Regions from separate parts of the Stenotrophomonas sp. As-7 genome, predicted to be linked through region 3. Evidence: predicted binding sites of a transcription regulator. Region 3 holds the regulator's gene; each other region holds the start of a gene.
What was found. The regulator FliA, encoded in region 3, starts transcription of late flagellar genes. The targets are predictions, from matches to a motif close to TAAAGTTTNNCNNNCNNNGGCCGATAA.
Positions count from the first base shown of each region.

Region 1: QP457_RS19365 (methyl-accepting chemotaxis protein) is a predicted target of FliA. The motif match lies at 1,635-1,661, and genes of this name have one in related genera.
Region 2: QP457_RS06790 (methyl-accepting chemotaxis protein) is a predicted target of FliA. The motif match lies at 2,278-2,304, and genes of this name have one in related genera.

Region 1 covers NZ_CP127405.1:4,244,743-4,249,564, reverse strand. The annotation lists gene QP457_RS19380 (transporter substrate-binding domain-containing protein) at 1-137, opposite strand, end outside; gene QP457_RS19375 (VOC family protein) at 250-621, shown strand; gene QP457_RS19370 (arylamine N-acetyltransferase) at 654-1,487, opposite strand; gene QP457_RS19365 (methyl-accepting chemotaxis protein) at 1,690-4,227, shown strand; gene QP457_RS19360 (sulfite reductase flavoprotein subunit alpha) at 4,314-4,822, opposite strand, start outside.
Region 2 covers NZ_CP127405.1:1,447,592-1,452,413, forward strand. The annotation lists gene QP457_RS06775 (helix-turn-helix transcriptional regulator) at 1-73, opposite strand, end outside; gene QP457_RS06780 (hypothetical protein) at 1,084-1,701, shown strand; gene QP457_RS06785 (barstar family protein) at 1,729-2,121, opposite strand; gene QP457_RS06790 (methyl-accepting chemotaxis protein) at 2,335-4,557, shown strand; gene QP457_RS06795 (glycine zipper 2TM domain-containing protein) at 4,712-4,822, shown strand, end outside.
Region 3 covers NZ_CP127405.1:2,228,509-2,233,330, reverse strand. The annotation lists gene flhF (flagellar biosynthesis protein FlhF) at 1-1,356, shown strand, start outside; gene QP457_RS10345 (P-loop NTPase) at 1,343-2,230, shown strand; gene QP457_RS10340 (RNA polymerase sigma factor FliA) at 2,227-2,970, shown strand; gene cheY (chemotaxis response regulator CheY) at 2,990-3,382, shown strand; gene QP457_RS10330 (protein phosphatase CheZ) at 3,382-3,987, shown strand; gene QP457_RS10325 (chemotaxis protein CheA) at 3,990-4,822, shown strand, end outside.

The DNA of each region.
Region 1 (4,822 bases), 2.0 Mb from region 3:
AGCGCGGTGGCCAGTTCCACCGATGGCCCGCGTGGTGCATCGGCGTCGCCTTGGGCCAGCACCGGGTTGCCGAGGTTGATGGCTACGCGCAGGTAGCCGAGCGGGGCCAACGCATGACGGTGATCGGCCAGGGACATTGGTGGACTCCGGTACGGCGGGGCGTTCCAGCATGCCAGCTGTGGCCGTATCGTGTGGTGTGCAGAGCTGCGATCCTGTGTTTCATCCGCCTGCATGCCCAGCCTGATCACCATGAATCCCATCCTGCACGTTGAAGTTCCCGCTGCCGACCTGGACCGTGCCATGGCGTTCTACCGGCAATGGCTGCAGGTGGACATCGATACGCCGATCACCGTGCATGACTGCCGGATGGCGTACCTGCCATTCAACGATAGGGGCGCGGGTGCCAGCATGGCGCTGGTGCACGGTGCTGACTACCTGCCCTCGGAGCAGGGTCCGCGTATCTACCTGGGCGTGGACGATCTGGATCACAGCCTGCAGCGTGCCCTTCAGGCTGGCGCGGTGCTGTGCTTCGGCCCGGACGTGGCCGGTGACTGGCGGGTGGCCGAGATCCGCGACAGCGAGGGCAACCGGATCGCCCTGCAGGCGCCCGTCACCTCATAGCCCAGAGGTCAGCAGCCGAACATCGCGTGGCGCTACACGGACGCGGCGCGCGATCGCTGCAGCCAGTCGGCAATGGCCGGATCCAATCGCGGATCGTCCGGAAGGCGCATGCCGAAGCCCTGCTGCAGCACCTCGCGCACGTCCTGCACATCGCGCAGCGGGCGCTTGGCCGGTACCCGGCCCGGGCGATATTCGGTGTAGTTGCCGCTGCCGATGGTGCGTCGCCAATCCGGCCCGGTCAGTGATGCACGCAGTTGGCCAGGAAAGCTCGACTGCGGATGCGTACACACGTACCAGTTGCCCACTTCGTTATCGATCGGCGCCGGTGGCTGCAGGTCGAAGCGGTACAGCGCCCGCCAGTCATCCCCTGCTTCGGCGGCAAGCATGAAGTCGCCATCCTCCAGCCGCTGCACGCGGTAGCGCTCATGCGGTGTGTCCTGGACTGCGGTCTCATGCAGGCGCAGTGGCACGGTCGGGGTCAGGCTGCCGAAGCCGGTATCGACCAACCAGTCCGCTTCCTGCAGACGCACCCGCAGGAGCAGGTGCGTACGCGCGGTCAGCTCGCCCTCTGCAGCCGACAGCAGCACCCGTGCGCTCAGCGGCTGCGCATCGAAGCCCAGGGCCTGCAGCAGGGCCAGGAACGCGCCATTGAGTTCGAAGCAGTAGCCGCCGCGCTGCGCGTGCAGCAGCTTGTGCTGGACGCTGTCCAGGTCGATGGCGACCGCATCGCGCAGCAGGCTGGTAAGGGTCTCGAACGGCAGCAGGGCGTTGTGGCGCTGCTGCAGCAGGGTCAGCCCGGCCAGCGTGAGCGGTGGCGGGGCATCCAGCTGCAGGCGCTGCAGGTAGCGGGGGACGTCGATGGACATGGCAGGCACCACGGGCGGGGGGCTCCACTGTGCTACCGCAACCGGGGTTGAGGTCAAGTGTGCCTCGCCGGTGTCATCCCCCCGTCGCCTGCGGCCGGTACAACAGCGGCGACTGGTCACTGCGCGCGGCAGGATTCAGTTCAGCGCTAAAGTTCCGCTGCAACCGGTCGATAAAGGTGCGTCCTTCCGCCTGGAGTCTGTCATGTCGGCCGTCGTTCCCCACCTTCGGTCCCTGCGTAGCCGCGTTGTCGGGTTGCGTTCCCGTTTCCCTGGCCTGCTGCGCTGGCTGCAGCCACATCGGCTCAGCGTCGCCGACAAGCTCAAGGCGACGTTGCTGGTCTGCAGCCTGGGCCTGGTGGCCATCGCCGCCGTCCACGCCTGGACCAGCCATGCGAGCACGCAGGCGGCACGCGATCAGGCCAGCTACCAGCACGGCAGTAACCGCGTTGCTTCGCTGGCCGCCCGGGTGGCCGAGGCCCGGCGCCTGCAGACCCAGTATGCGCGCAGTTTCGATGATGCGGACCGCAGCCAGTTGCTGGCCACGCAACAGATGTTGAAGCAGGACCTGCAGGCGTTGCGTGGCATGCCGATGGACGCGGGCCGGCGCAAGGTGCTGCAGGCGATGGCCGAGGCTGTCGATGCCTTCTCACAGGGCATCGCCGCGTTGTTCGAACGGGTGGATGAGATGGGGCGCGGCGACGCTGGTCTGGCCGCTCAACTGCAGCAGGCCGCCGACGCGCTGCAGGCGCAGGTGGATGCGCTGGAGCGCCCTGCGCTGTCCCTGCATGTGCAGCGGATGCGGCGCCAGGAAGCATTGCTGCTGCTCGATGGCGATTCCACCCACGCCGATCGTGCCAGCGAAGAAAAGCTGCCCTTCGATCTGGCGTTGGCCGGCCTGCCAGCTGACGTGCAGGAGCGCGTGCGCAACGGAATGGAGGCCTACCAGGCCGCATTGCTGGGCTATACCGCTGCACGCGTCGGCCTGGACGTGGAGGCACAGTCGCTGCTTGAGACTGCGGCGGCCGTGGGCCCGGCATTGACCGCTTTCCAGCAGGCTCAGGTTGCAGCACTGGAACAGGCACAACTGCGTCAGCGATCGGGTGCAAGGATGGCCAGCGTGCTGTTCGTGGCTACCCTGCTGCTGGTGGCCAGCGTGCTGATCACCAGCCTGGTACTCGTGGTGCGCGCGGTGCGTCGACCGATCCAGGACACCCTGCGCTTTGCAGGCGATATCGCGGATGACCGGCTCGACACCACGCTGCGCGTGCACAACGCCAATGATGAGATCGGCCAGCTCGCGCAGCGCCTGGTCGACATGCAGCAGCGCCTGCGTGCGCGCACCGAGACCGAACGCGCGTTGGCACGCGGCAACACGCGCGTGCGGCAGGCGCTGGACAGTGCCCAGACCGGCTTGATGGTGGTTGATGCGGAAGGGCAGGTGGCCTACGCAAACCCGGCGCTGCTGCAGCTGCTGGCGCTTCCCGCAGAGGCATTGCTCGGCAGCGACGCGGTCCGCCTGCATCCGGCGCTGGCGGGACTGATCGGTGTCCGTCAGCGCGAAGAGCGTGAGATCGGCCACGCCGGTACCCGGTATCAGTTGATCGCCAATGCCATCGTCGAGGACGACCATTTCCTTGGCGTTGCGGTGGAATGGCGCAGCCGCGCGCTTGAAACGCTGCTGGAAACCGAAGTGGCGGCACTGGTCGATGCGGCGGCGCATGGCGAGCTGCAGGGTCGCATCGCGCTGGAGGGCAAGCAGGGGTTCGTACGCACGCTGTCGACCAGCATCAATCGCCTGCTGTCCACTTTCGAGACCAACCTGGGCGACCTGCAGGCGCTGCTGGCCGCACTGGCACGCGGTGACCTGAGCGTACGCATGGAGGGCGACCTGCAGGGCGTGTTCGCCCGCATGCGTGACGATGCCAACGCCACTGTCGCGCAGCTGGGCCACATCGTCACCCGTATCCAGCAGGCCACGGTGCGCCTGGATGTGGGTGTCAGCGAGATCGTCGCCGGCCATCACGATCTGTCCCAGCGCACCGAGCAGCAAGCGGCCAACCTGGAGGAAACCGCGGCATCCATGCATGAGCTGACCGACACCGTCGGCCGCAATGCCGACGCGGCGGGGCTGGCCGATGGACTGGTACGCGACGCCGCCAAGGTTGCCGAGCGTGGCGGCACTGCGGTCGGCCAGGTGGTGGCGACCATGCAGGGCATCAGCGCGTCGTCGCGTCGCATCGGCGACATCATCCAGCTGATCGATGGCATCGCGTTCCAGACCAATATCCTGGCCCTCAACGCGGCGGTGGAGGCGGCGCGTGCAGGCGAGCAGGGTCGCAGCTTCGCGGTGGTGGCGGCCGAAGTCCGCTTGCTGGCCCAGCGTAGTGCGGACGCGGCCAAGCAGATCAAGGGACTGATCGAGGACTCGGTGGCGCGGGTAGGCCAGGGCAGTACGCAGGCCGAGCAGGCGGGCGCCACGATGGACGAGATCGTCAGCAGCGTGCAGCAGTTGGCCGGGTTGCTGGCGGGTATCCGCAGTGCGTCGCACGAGCAACATGCGGGCATCGCCCAGGTGAACCAGACCGTCGTGCAGATGGAGGCCAGCACGCAGCGCAACGCGAGCCTGGTGGAAGAGGCCGGCGCATCGACCGCGCAGATGCAGGCCCAGGTGCAGGCGCTGGCCGAAGCGGTTGCAGCGTTCCGACTACTGCCCGAGCGACGCCCGCGCGCGGCAGCGTGATGGCCTGATCGCCTTCGCCGGGCATGGCCCGGCGCTACTGTTGAAACCCATGACGGGTAACGCCGGGCCATGCCCGGCGAATGGACTCAATACACGTCGCGCCGGTACCGTCCGTTCTCCAGCAGCAGTTCCACCGCTTCATCGCCCAGTGCCTCGCGCAGCACCTGATCCACGCCTTCGGCCATGCCATGCAGCGATCCACACACATGGATCACCGCACCGCGTGCCAGCCACGCGTGCAGTTCATCCACCGCAGCACGCAGGCGATGCTGCACGTAGCTGCCATCGTCGACATCACGCGAGTACGCCTGATCCAACCGCAGCAGGTGCGCGTCAGCCTGCCATCGGATGATTTCCTCGGCGAACAGGAAGTCGTGCGCGCGCTGGCGCTCGCCGAACAGCAGCCAATGACCGTGCTCACCGTGATGCGCCGCTTCGCGCAGCAGGCTGCGCAGGCCGGCGATGCCCGTGCCGTTGCCGATCAGCACCATTGGTGCACCTGGCTGCCGATGGAAGCCAGGGTTGCGATGCACGCGGGCCGCAACCGCACCCTTCAACGGCGCATGCAGCGCCAACCAGCCCGAGCCCAGCCCCG
Region 2 (4,822 bases), 780 kb from region 3:
CCAGGCGCTCCGCCAGCTCACCTTGTTGCATTCGGTGAACCTCGCGGACCGTCTTTAAAGCCTTGTGGAGCATTTCCTCTCTTCCTGCATGTGTAGATAAAAAGGAGGGTGCTACTGATGAGTTTTAGAGTCCGAATGTCCTACGCCGCGCTTAGCGATCAAAGTGGTCATACAACTTCCACACGACCATCAAGAGACGGAACAACCAAGGACCACCAAAAACCCGTTTGAACCATTTCAGCAGCAGCTGGCGCTTGTCATCTTTCCTGTCAACAGGTGAGACCATGTTGGTGTCCTCGATGCACCTCTCCGGGATTGGAAAGGCTCCGTTGCTACATCGAGAATGGGGAAACGCCAGTTACTACCCTCCTCCAATCTATGGCTGCGAGCCGTTGCCGCAGCCACCTGACCCTTCCCGATGGTCCCGGCCGTTGCCGGCCGCTGACGCGTCGCTCGGGGTGTTTTGGGCTATTCGCCCTCGAGTAGTCGCCTACTCACACCATGGCACGGATTGTTGCTCCCCGCGATGACGACATCAGCCTAACAGCTAAGCACCCGTCATGTCGCTCAGAGCGACATCATTTCGCTTATTGTCGTTCAGCTATTGGTCATAGAGCTGTTGCGGCGATGTTGCGTTGGAGCGCGCGTCTCGCGGGTGGCGCCAAAGACCCTTGCGGCACAAGGCTCCTGGTGACTAGGATCTTCTTTTAGTCGTTTTGCTTCATCAGCGGGGTGTGTTCGGCGGACTTGTCTTTGGACATGGGACTCGTGGATCAGGGGCGTCCGCTCGCGCCGGAGGGCAGCGGGGCGGAGCGGGTACAGGGCTGTCCATGGTAACTGGTCGGGGGGAAAAGGCGCTTTCGTTGGTGGCGTGTGAGATGTCGCAGACAAGCAGCGGCGGTGGCGTCCGTGGCGGTCAGTGGCTGCGTGGATGCCGCAGGATAGCGGCGATCACGTATGAAATGGTCGCTGTGGGCGCGCCGTCGGGGGAGCTTGATGAATGTGTTGTGTGGGTCACAACCTGCGTTTGGATCGCCGGTGGAGAGTTGACGGCCGCAATCGGGCGGTCAACGGAGTTCCTGCATGTTCCTTCGTACGTTGTTTGGTATGTTGCTTGTCAGTACTTCGGCTCCGTCCTTGGCTGCAGAAGTATCCGGATCAAAGGACCTGCACCACCTCACTCTGCGGATGCTGCACGACGCGAACCCCGTATTCTCGCCCCGTGTAAGCGTGCAGGAAGGACGCACGGCGATCCTCACGCTGGAGGAGAAGCATGGGCGCCGCTACACGTTGGTGCTCGATGTTGCCCAGACATCGGCCTTTGTCGGTGAAGCGGCCGCAGACCTGCAGTGGAGTCTGTGGCAGGGAGAACAGTTCAGCGGTACGTTGTTGCAGGAGGGTGCACTGACGATTTCTCCGATAACGGTGCAGGCGGGAGCGCGAAGCGGGCGACCGCTGGGGCTTTACAAGCAGGGACTGGATGCGGGTCCGACCGACGTTCAGGTGCTTGACTATTCAAGAGAGACGCCGCTTCTGGAGGCGGATGACGCGTTGAAGGCGTGTGCGATCGCCACGACGGTGGCATCTGTGCGCAACAGCGGATGCTGTGGCGCGAAGTGTCAGGATGGCAGCGGACAGTCGCTCAAATGCTGTGGGGCAAGTTCCTGCTGTGCTTGTGGCACCTGTTGCCATGTTCCCTGATGTGGAGTGGCAACAGGCCTGACTGCCTCAGGCACGTTGCAGATTGATATTCGGGTGGCTGGCGAAGATATCCATCACGATGTCAAAGTAGGTCTGCCCATCGCCGCGCTGCAGGGCGTCCAGCTGGCGGCCGATGGCTTCGGCATTGAACGTACCCGGTTGCCGCAGCTTGTCCTGCAGCCACGCACGCGTGGCCTCCACTCCCAGTGCATCGCGGCTGCAGTCGATATCGCGCCAGACCACCGTGGCCGTTTTGTGCCCGGCCAGTGCGCCATAACCGCCGTACAGCAGATCGTCCAATGCATCGAGGCTGGGCCCGAGCTGCCAGTCTTCGCCAGCCATGAATACACGGTTGATTTCTGCGTAGAAACTTGGGATATCAACGATGACGATGCCGTTGATCTGCAGGAATACGTTCATCTGCCGACTATAGCGTTGCGCGGCCAAAGAGCGCGCGGCTTATTCATCTGCGTGATGCATTCCCACCCTGCCTTCAGTGGAAAATGGGGAGGAATAAGGGAAGGGCTCTACTTGAATGCATTTATGTTAATGAGGCGTTGTTTCAGTAAATGTATTTAAAGTTTCCCCGGATCGTGCCGTCACCGATATAGGGCCACGATCAAGGGAATTGAGATGCTCGCCTTACGCAACCTCCGTGTGGGATCCCGGCTTTCTGCCGGCTTCGGTCTGCTGTTGCTGTTCATCATGGCCATCGTCGGCCTGGTGTTGTACGGAAACCATCTGAAGTCTGCCCAGTTCGAGAAAGTGGTGGGCGTGAACATGGTCAAGATGCGGTTGTTGAACGACATGCTTGATACCAACAACGCGGTGCTGATGCATCGTCGCCTGATGGTGATCAAGCGCGGCGAGGAGTTCGACAAGGATTACCAGCGGGCGCAGGAACTGAGCCGCACCTACGACGGCATCTGGGACAAGTACGTCAAGATTCCCCGCGATGCCACCGGCGACACGTTGGTGGCGCAGATCGCGGCGGCACGCAAGGCCACCGACGCCTCCACCCGGCAGTTGCACGAACGGATGAAGGCGGGCGACTACGACGGTGCGGCCACCGAACTGCTGGCCGAACACGGTCTGGCCACCGCCTGGAATGGAGCGATCTCCAGCCTGCTGCGGCACCAGGAAGCCCTGACCGAACGCAGCCGTGAGGAGTATCGCGCCACGGAAGCGTGGACGGGAACACTGTCCATCGCCTTCGGTGTGCTCAGCCTGATCCTCGGTGCACTGGCTGCGTGGGCGATCACCCGCAGTCTTACCCGGCCCTTGGCGGGCGCGGTGAAGCTGGCCGATGGCATTGCCAACGGTCGCTTGGACAACGTCATCGATGCCTCGGGCAACGACGAGGTGACCCAGTTGCTGAAATCCATGCAGCGCATGCAGGGGCAGCTGCAGGCCGTGATGACGGCGCAGGGCGAGATGGCGCGGCAGCATGATGACGGCAGCCTGAGCTACCGCATGGACGAGAGTACCTTCCCCGGCGATTACGGGCGGATGGTGCATGACACCAACGCGCTGGTGGGTTCGCACGTGCAGGTGCAGAACCGCCTGATCGAAGTGATGAAGCACTACGCACGCGGCGACCTGTCGGTGGACATGGATCGCCTGCCGGGCGAGAAGGCGGCGATCACCCAGGCCATGGATGAGACCAAGTCCAGCCTGTCGGCCATCAACGGCGAGATCCGCCGGCTGGCCACAGCCGCGGCCGCCGGCGACTTCAGCCTGCGTGGCGACGAAACTCGCTTCGAGCACGATTTCGGCGAGATGGTGACCGGGTTGAACCGGTTGATGCAGACCACCGATGAGAATCTGGTGCAGGTGTCGAGCCTGCTGCAGGCGATCTCGCGCGGCGATCTGACCGTACGCATGCAGGGCGATTTCCACGGTGTCTTCGCGCGCATGCGCGACGACTGCAATGCCACCGTCGAACAGCTGACCCAGATCGTCGGCCGCATCCAGACCAGTGCATCCAGCATCAATCTGGCAGCGGGGGAAATCGCCTCGGGCAATACCGATCTGTCGCGGCGTACCGAGCAGCAGGCGGCCAACCTGGAAGAGACGGCAGCGTCGATGGAGGAACTGACCTCCACGGTGAAGCAGAACGCCGAACACGCGCGCCAGGCCAATCAGCTGGCGATCGGTGCACATGGGGTGGCCTCGCAGGGCGGCGAGGTGGTCGGTCAGGTGGTGACCACCATGAGCGCCATCGAAGCGTCGTCGAAGAAGATCGCCGAGATCATCAGTGTGATTGATGGCATCGCCTTCCAGACCAACATCCTGGCGCTCAACGCCGCGGTGGAAGCGGCGCGCGCGGGCGAGCAGGGCAGGGGCTTCGCCGTGGTGGCCAGTGAGGTGCGCACGCTGGCGCAGCGCTCGGCTGGCGCCGCCAAGGAGATCAAGGGCCTGATTGAAGAGTCGGTGGGCAAGGTATCCGACGGCTCGGCGCTGGTGCGTCAGGCCGGCACCACGATGGGCGAGATCGTCGCCTCGGTGCAGCGGGTGACCGACATCATGGCCGAGATCTCGGCGGCCTCGCAGGAGCAGAGCTCGGGTATCGAGCAGGTCAACCAGACCGTGATGCAGATGGACGAAACCACCCAGCAGAATGCTGCGCTGGTGGAAGAGGCCAGCGCTGCAGCACGTTCGATGGAGGAACAGGCCAACCTGCTGGCCGAAGCGGTATCGGTGTTCCGCACCGGGGCTTCGGTGGCGGCGGCAGCGGTCCGGCCGATGTTGGCAGCGGTCGCTGCAAGCGTGCCGCCGGTGCGTCGCGTGACCGGCGTGCCGCCGCGGATCGCGCCCTCGCTCGCGGCCAACACGGGTGGGTGGGAAGAGTTCTAAGCCGGGTGGGAGACGGCGCCCATCGCGATGCTGGTCGCGATGGGCGCATTTTTGTTTCCTGAACCGATGGTGGCCGCTCAACACCCGCAGACGCGGATTTCACCTGCAGTTGCCACCCGCAGGCAGACACTTGCGCCATACCGGAGCACAGGAGATGGCCATGAAGACCTCGACCCGATTGATGGTGCTGGGCACCTTGCTGGCAGCCTCGTCCGTTGCTGGCGCACAGAATTACGGCCCGCGTGATGAAGGCCGCAAGTTCAAC
Region 3 (4,822 bases):
CCGGCACCGGAGCCGGTGGCAGCCACCACTTCCGCCGTCGCCGCCCTCGCCCGCGCTGCCGTCGGCGCGACCGGCCGCACCCTCGACAGCGCCGACGAAATCGTGCCGACCCGTGGCAGCACCGGTTTCGCCGCTACGCTGGCGCGTGCCGCCGTCAATGAATCGACGCTGCCGGAACAGATCTTCGCCCCGTTTGCCGACGCCATCGTTGCGCCCTTGCCGGCCGCAGCTGCCGCGGTGAACCGCGCCCGCTTCCAGATCGATCCGCCGCTGGAAGACAGCGCGCAGCTGCCGGCAGTCTCGCCGCCGCCGCTGCCGGTTGCCCTCCAGGCGACCACGGCCCACGAAGACGACACAGCCCATGCGCCGGTTGCCGTGCAGCCGACGGAAGTTGCGCCGGCACCGCTGCCGACCCTGGCCCCGGCACCTGCTCTCACTCTGGTTGCCGACGACGCCGAGATCCGCCACCTGCGCCAGGAAGTGGCCGGCATGCGCCAGGTGATCGAGCGCGAAATGAACCGCTTCACCGATGAGCGCCTGCGCGGCTGCCCGGTGCGCGCAACCGCGCTGGACCTGATGGACGAGTACGGCTTCGACGCCGGCATCGCCCGCGACGTGGCCATGCAGATTCCGCTGGAAACCGAAGCGCATCGTGGCCGCGGCCTGATGCTGGGGCTGATCTCGCGCAAGCTGCCGATCGCCCCGGTCGATCCGATGGAGGAAGGCGGTGTGATCGCCCTGGTCGGCCCGACCGGCGCCGGCAAGACCACCACCATCGCCAAGCTGGCCTCGCGCTTCGCTGAAGCCCATGCCGCCCGCGATGTCGCCCTGGTCACCACCGATACGATGCGCATCGGCGCCCGTGAACAGTTGTACGGCTACGGCCGCCAGCTCGGCATCGCGGTGCACGAGGCCAACAGCGGCACCGACCTGGACCAGCTGCTGGAGCGATTGAAGGACTACAAGCTGGTGCTGATCGACACCGCCGGCCTGGGCCCGCGCGACCGTGCACTGGCCGCCCAGCTGCAGTGGCTGCGCGCCGCCCGCCAGGTCCGCACCCTGCTGGTGCTGCCGGCCAACACCAGCTTCGGCGACATGGACGAGGTGGTGCGCCGCTTCGGCGCGGCCAACCTGCAGGGCCTGGTGCTGAGCAAGCTGGACGAGACCGGCCGCTTCGGCAACGCCCTGTCGGTGGCAGTGGACCACAAGCTGCCGATCACCTGGGTGACCGATGGCCAGGACGTCCCGGACGACCTGCACCGGGCCAGTGCAGCCAATCTTGTACTTCGCCTTGAAGATTTGCGCCGCGCGGCCGATATGCCCTGCAACCCGGAGTTGAACCATGCCGTCGCGTGAGTACGCCAAGCTGACCACCACCTTCCCGCTGACGGCGACCCGCAGCGAGCCGCTCGGCCCTGTGCGCACGATTGCCGTGACCGGCGGCAAGGGCGGCGTCGGCAAGACCAACGTGTCGGCCAACCTGGCCGTGGCGCTTGCCGGCATGGGTAAACGCACCCTGTTGCTGGACGCCGACCTCGGCCTGGCCAACATCGACGTGATCCTCGGCCTGAGCCCCACCAATACCCTGGCCGACCTGGTCGCTGGCCGTTGCAGCCTGGATGATGTGATCATCGAAGGCCCGAACGGCGTGCTGGTGGTCCCGGCCGCGTCCGGCCGCCGGCACATGGCCGAGCTGGCCCCGGCCGAGCATGTGGGCCTGGTCAACGTGTTCTCCGAACTGGAGCGCGAGCTGGACATCATGGTGGTGGACACCGCCGCCGGCATCACCGATGGCGTGCTGACCTTCTGCCAGGCCGCGCAGGACACCGTGGTGGTGGTCTGCGATGAACCGGCCTCGATCACCGACGCCTATGCCCTGATCAAGGTGCTGTCGCGCGAACGTGGCGTGGACCGCATCCAGGTGGTGGCCAACATGGTGCGCGACCCCAACGAAGGCCGCGTGCTGTACGAGAAGCTGACCCGCGTCTGCGAGAAATTCCTCGCCGATGTCTCGCTGAACTACCTCGGCTGCGTGCCGCAGGACGATTGGCTGCGCCTGTCGGTGCAGCGCCAGCAGCCGGTGGTGAAGGCCTATCCGTCCAGCCCGTCGGCGCTGGCGATCACCGAGATCGCCCGCCGCACCGCCCGCTGGCAGGCACCGACCGAGCCGCGCGGTGGCGTCGAGTTCTTCCTCGAACGCATCATCAAGCAGCGCGGGGTGGCCGCATGAAAGGCGCCGCCCAGTACAGAGAGGTCCAGCGCACGGCGGCCAATGAGGTCATCGCCCAGCACTCGGACCTGGTGCGGCGCATCGCCCACCATCTGGCCGCGCGCCTGCCGGCCAGCGTTGAAGTGGACGACCTGATCCAGGCCGGCATGATGGGCCTGATCGAAGCGTCGCGCAGCTACGACGCCGACCAGGGCGCCTCGTTCGAGACCTACGCCTCGATCCGCATCCGCGGCTCGATGATCGATGAGATCCGTCGTGGCGACTGGGTGCCGCGTTCGGTGCACCGCCGTGCCCGCGACGCTGCTGCCACCATCCGCCGCCTGGAGCAGAGCACCGGCCGCGCCGCCAGCGCCACCGAAGTGGCCGCCGCGATGGAGATGCCGCTGCCCGAGTACCTGCGCCTGATGGAGGATGCCTCGCGCGGGCAGGTGCTCAGCCTGGAGTCGCGCATTGAAGACCAGGGCGAGCTGGACACCGTCGCCCAGGGCGGCCCGACCCCGCAGCAGGTACTGGAACGCGGCGAGTTCGGCCGCGAGCTTGGCAATGCCATCGGCCACCTGCCCGAGCGCGAACAGCTGGTGCTGTCGCTCTACTACGAGCAGGAACTGAATTTGAAGGAGATCGGCGCAGTGCTCGGCGTGAGCGAGTCGCGGGTCTGCCAGATCCACGGCCAGGCGGTCCTGCGCCTGCGTGGCCGACTGAAGATTTTCGAGGCGGCCGACGCCGGCCTCGAGAGCTGATCAACAAAGGAACTCTGCTTTGAACAAGAACATGCGCATCCTGATCGTCGACGATTTTTCGACCATGCGTCGTATCGTCAAGAACCTGCTGGGCGATCTGGGCTTCACCAACACCGCCGAAGCCGAGGACGGGCATGCCGCGCTGTCGTTGCTGCAGAGCCAGCCGTTCGACTTCGTGGTCACCGACTGGAACATGCCGGTGATGACCGGCATCGAACTGCTGAAGGCGATCCGTGCCGATGCCAAGCTGAAGACCCTGCCGGTGCTGATGGTGACCGCCGAAGCCAAGCGCGAGCAGATCATCGAGGCAGCGCAGAGCGGCGTGAACGGCTACATCATCAAGCCGTTCACCGCACAGACGCTGGAAGAGAAGCTCGGCAAGATCTTCGAACGCCTGGCGGCCAGCGCTTGATGGATACCACGGTCGACAAGAGTGCCCTCGCCCTGCGCCTGCAGGAAGCCCTGGACGCGCTGGAATCCGGCGACGAAGCGGCTTGGCGCCAGCGCATCGACGGCTTGGTCGCACTACGCACCCAGCCGATGATGAGCGGCCTTTCGCGGCTGGCCCGCGAACTGGGCCAGGCGCTGGGCGAACTGCCGACCGTGCCCGATGAAGCCGGCGAGCTTGACGACGCCTGCGCGCGCCTGGATCACGTGGTGGCGATGACCGAACAGGCCACCCATCGCACCCTGGACCTGGCCGAAGAGTGCCGCAGCCTGACCGAACAGCTGCGCGCCGATGGCCTGCAGCCGGGCCAGGACGTGCAGCTCGACCGCATCCGCCACAACCTCACCGAGATCGCCCTGACCCAGAGCTACCAGGACCTGACCGGACAGATCATCCGTCGCGTGGTCGGCATCGTCCGCCGCGTGCACGAAGGCTTCGGCGCGCTCGGCCTGCCGCCGGAACAGCATCGCACCGACCCGGAACTGGCCGGGCCGGCACTGAAGGGACTGGACCGCCATGCGGTCTCGCAGAACGACGCCGACGACCTGTTGTCGGATCTGGGGCTGTAACCATGGGCGCGGTAGCCGACGACATCACTGCCGATTTCATCATCGAGGCCCAGGAAATCCTGGATCGCCTTGGCGAACAGCTGGTGTCGCTGGAACAGGCACCGCAGGACAATGAACAGCTCAACGCGGTGTTCCGTGGCTACCACACGCTGAAAGGCGGCGCAGGTTTCCTCGGCATCACCGCGATGGTCGAACTGTGCCACGCCGCTGAAGAAGCGCTGGGCGCCGTGCGTGCCGGCCAGGCCGTATTGCAGGCGCATCACTTCGATGCCGCCCAGCAGTCACTGGACTACCTGCAGTCGATGCTTGACGCGGTGTCATCGGGTTCCGAGCCCGGCTTTGCCCCGCCCGAACTGGTCGCCCAGTTCGATGTGCATGGCGGTGGCGCGGCTGCACCTTCGGCCGCGACGCCGAATGCGGGCGCTGGAGACCTGATCACCGACGACGAATTCGAGGCCCTGCTCGACCAGCTGCACGGCGGCAAGGCGCCGACGACCGTAGCACCGGCGGTGAAGAAAGCCGACGACATGATCAGCGAAGACGAGTTCGAGGCGCTGCTCGACCAGCTGCATGGTGGCGCCGCCCCGGGCAGCAACGCCACCGCAGCGGTTGTCGCCGCACCGGCACCGCGACCGGCGCCCTCGCCTGCCCCGCCAACTGCCAGCAAGCCGGCGCCCAACAAGCCCGTCGCCGAAGCCGAACACACCGTGCGCGTGGATACCAAGCGCCTGGATGCCATCGTCAACCTGATCGGCGAACTGGTGCTGTCACGAAACCGGTTGAAGACGCTGCGCGCACGCCTGCGCGATGAAGAGCTGGACCGCGCCGTGTCGAC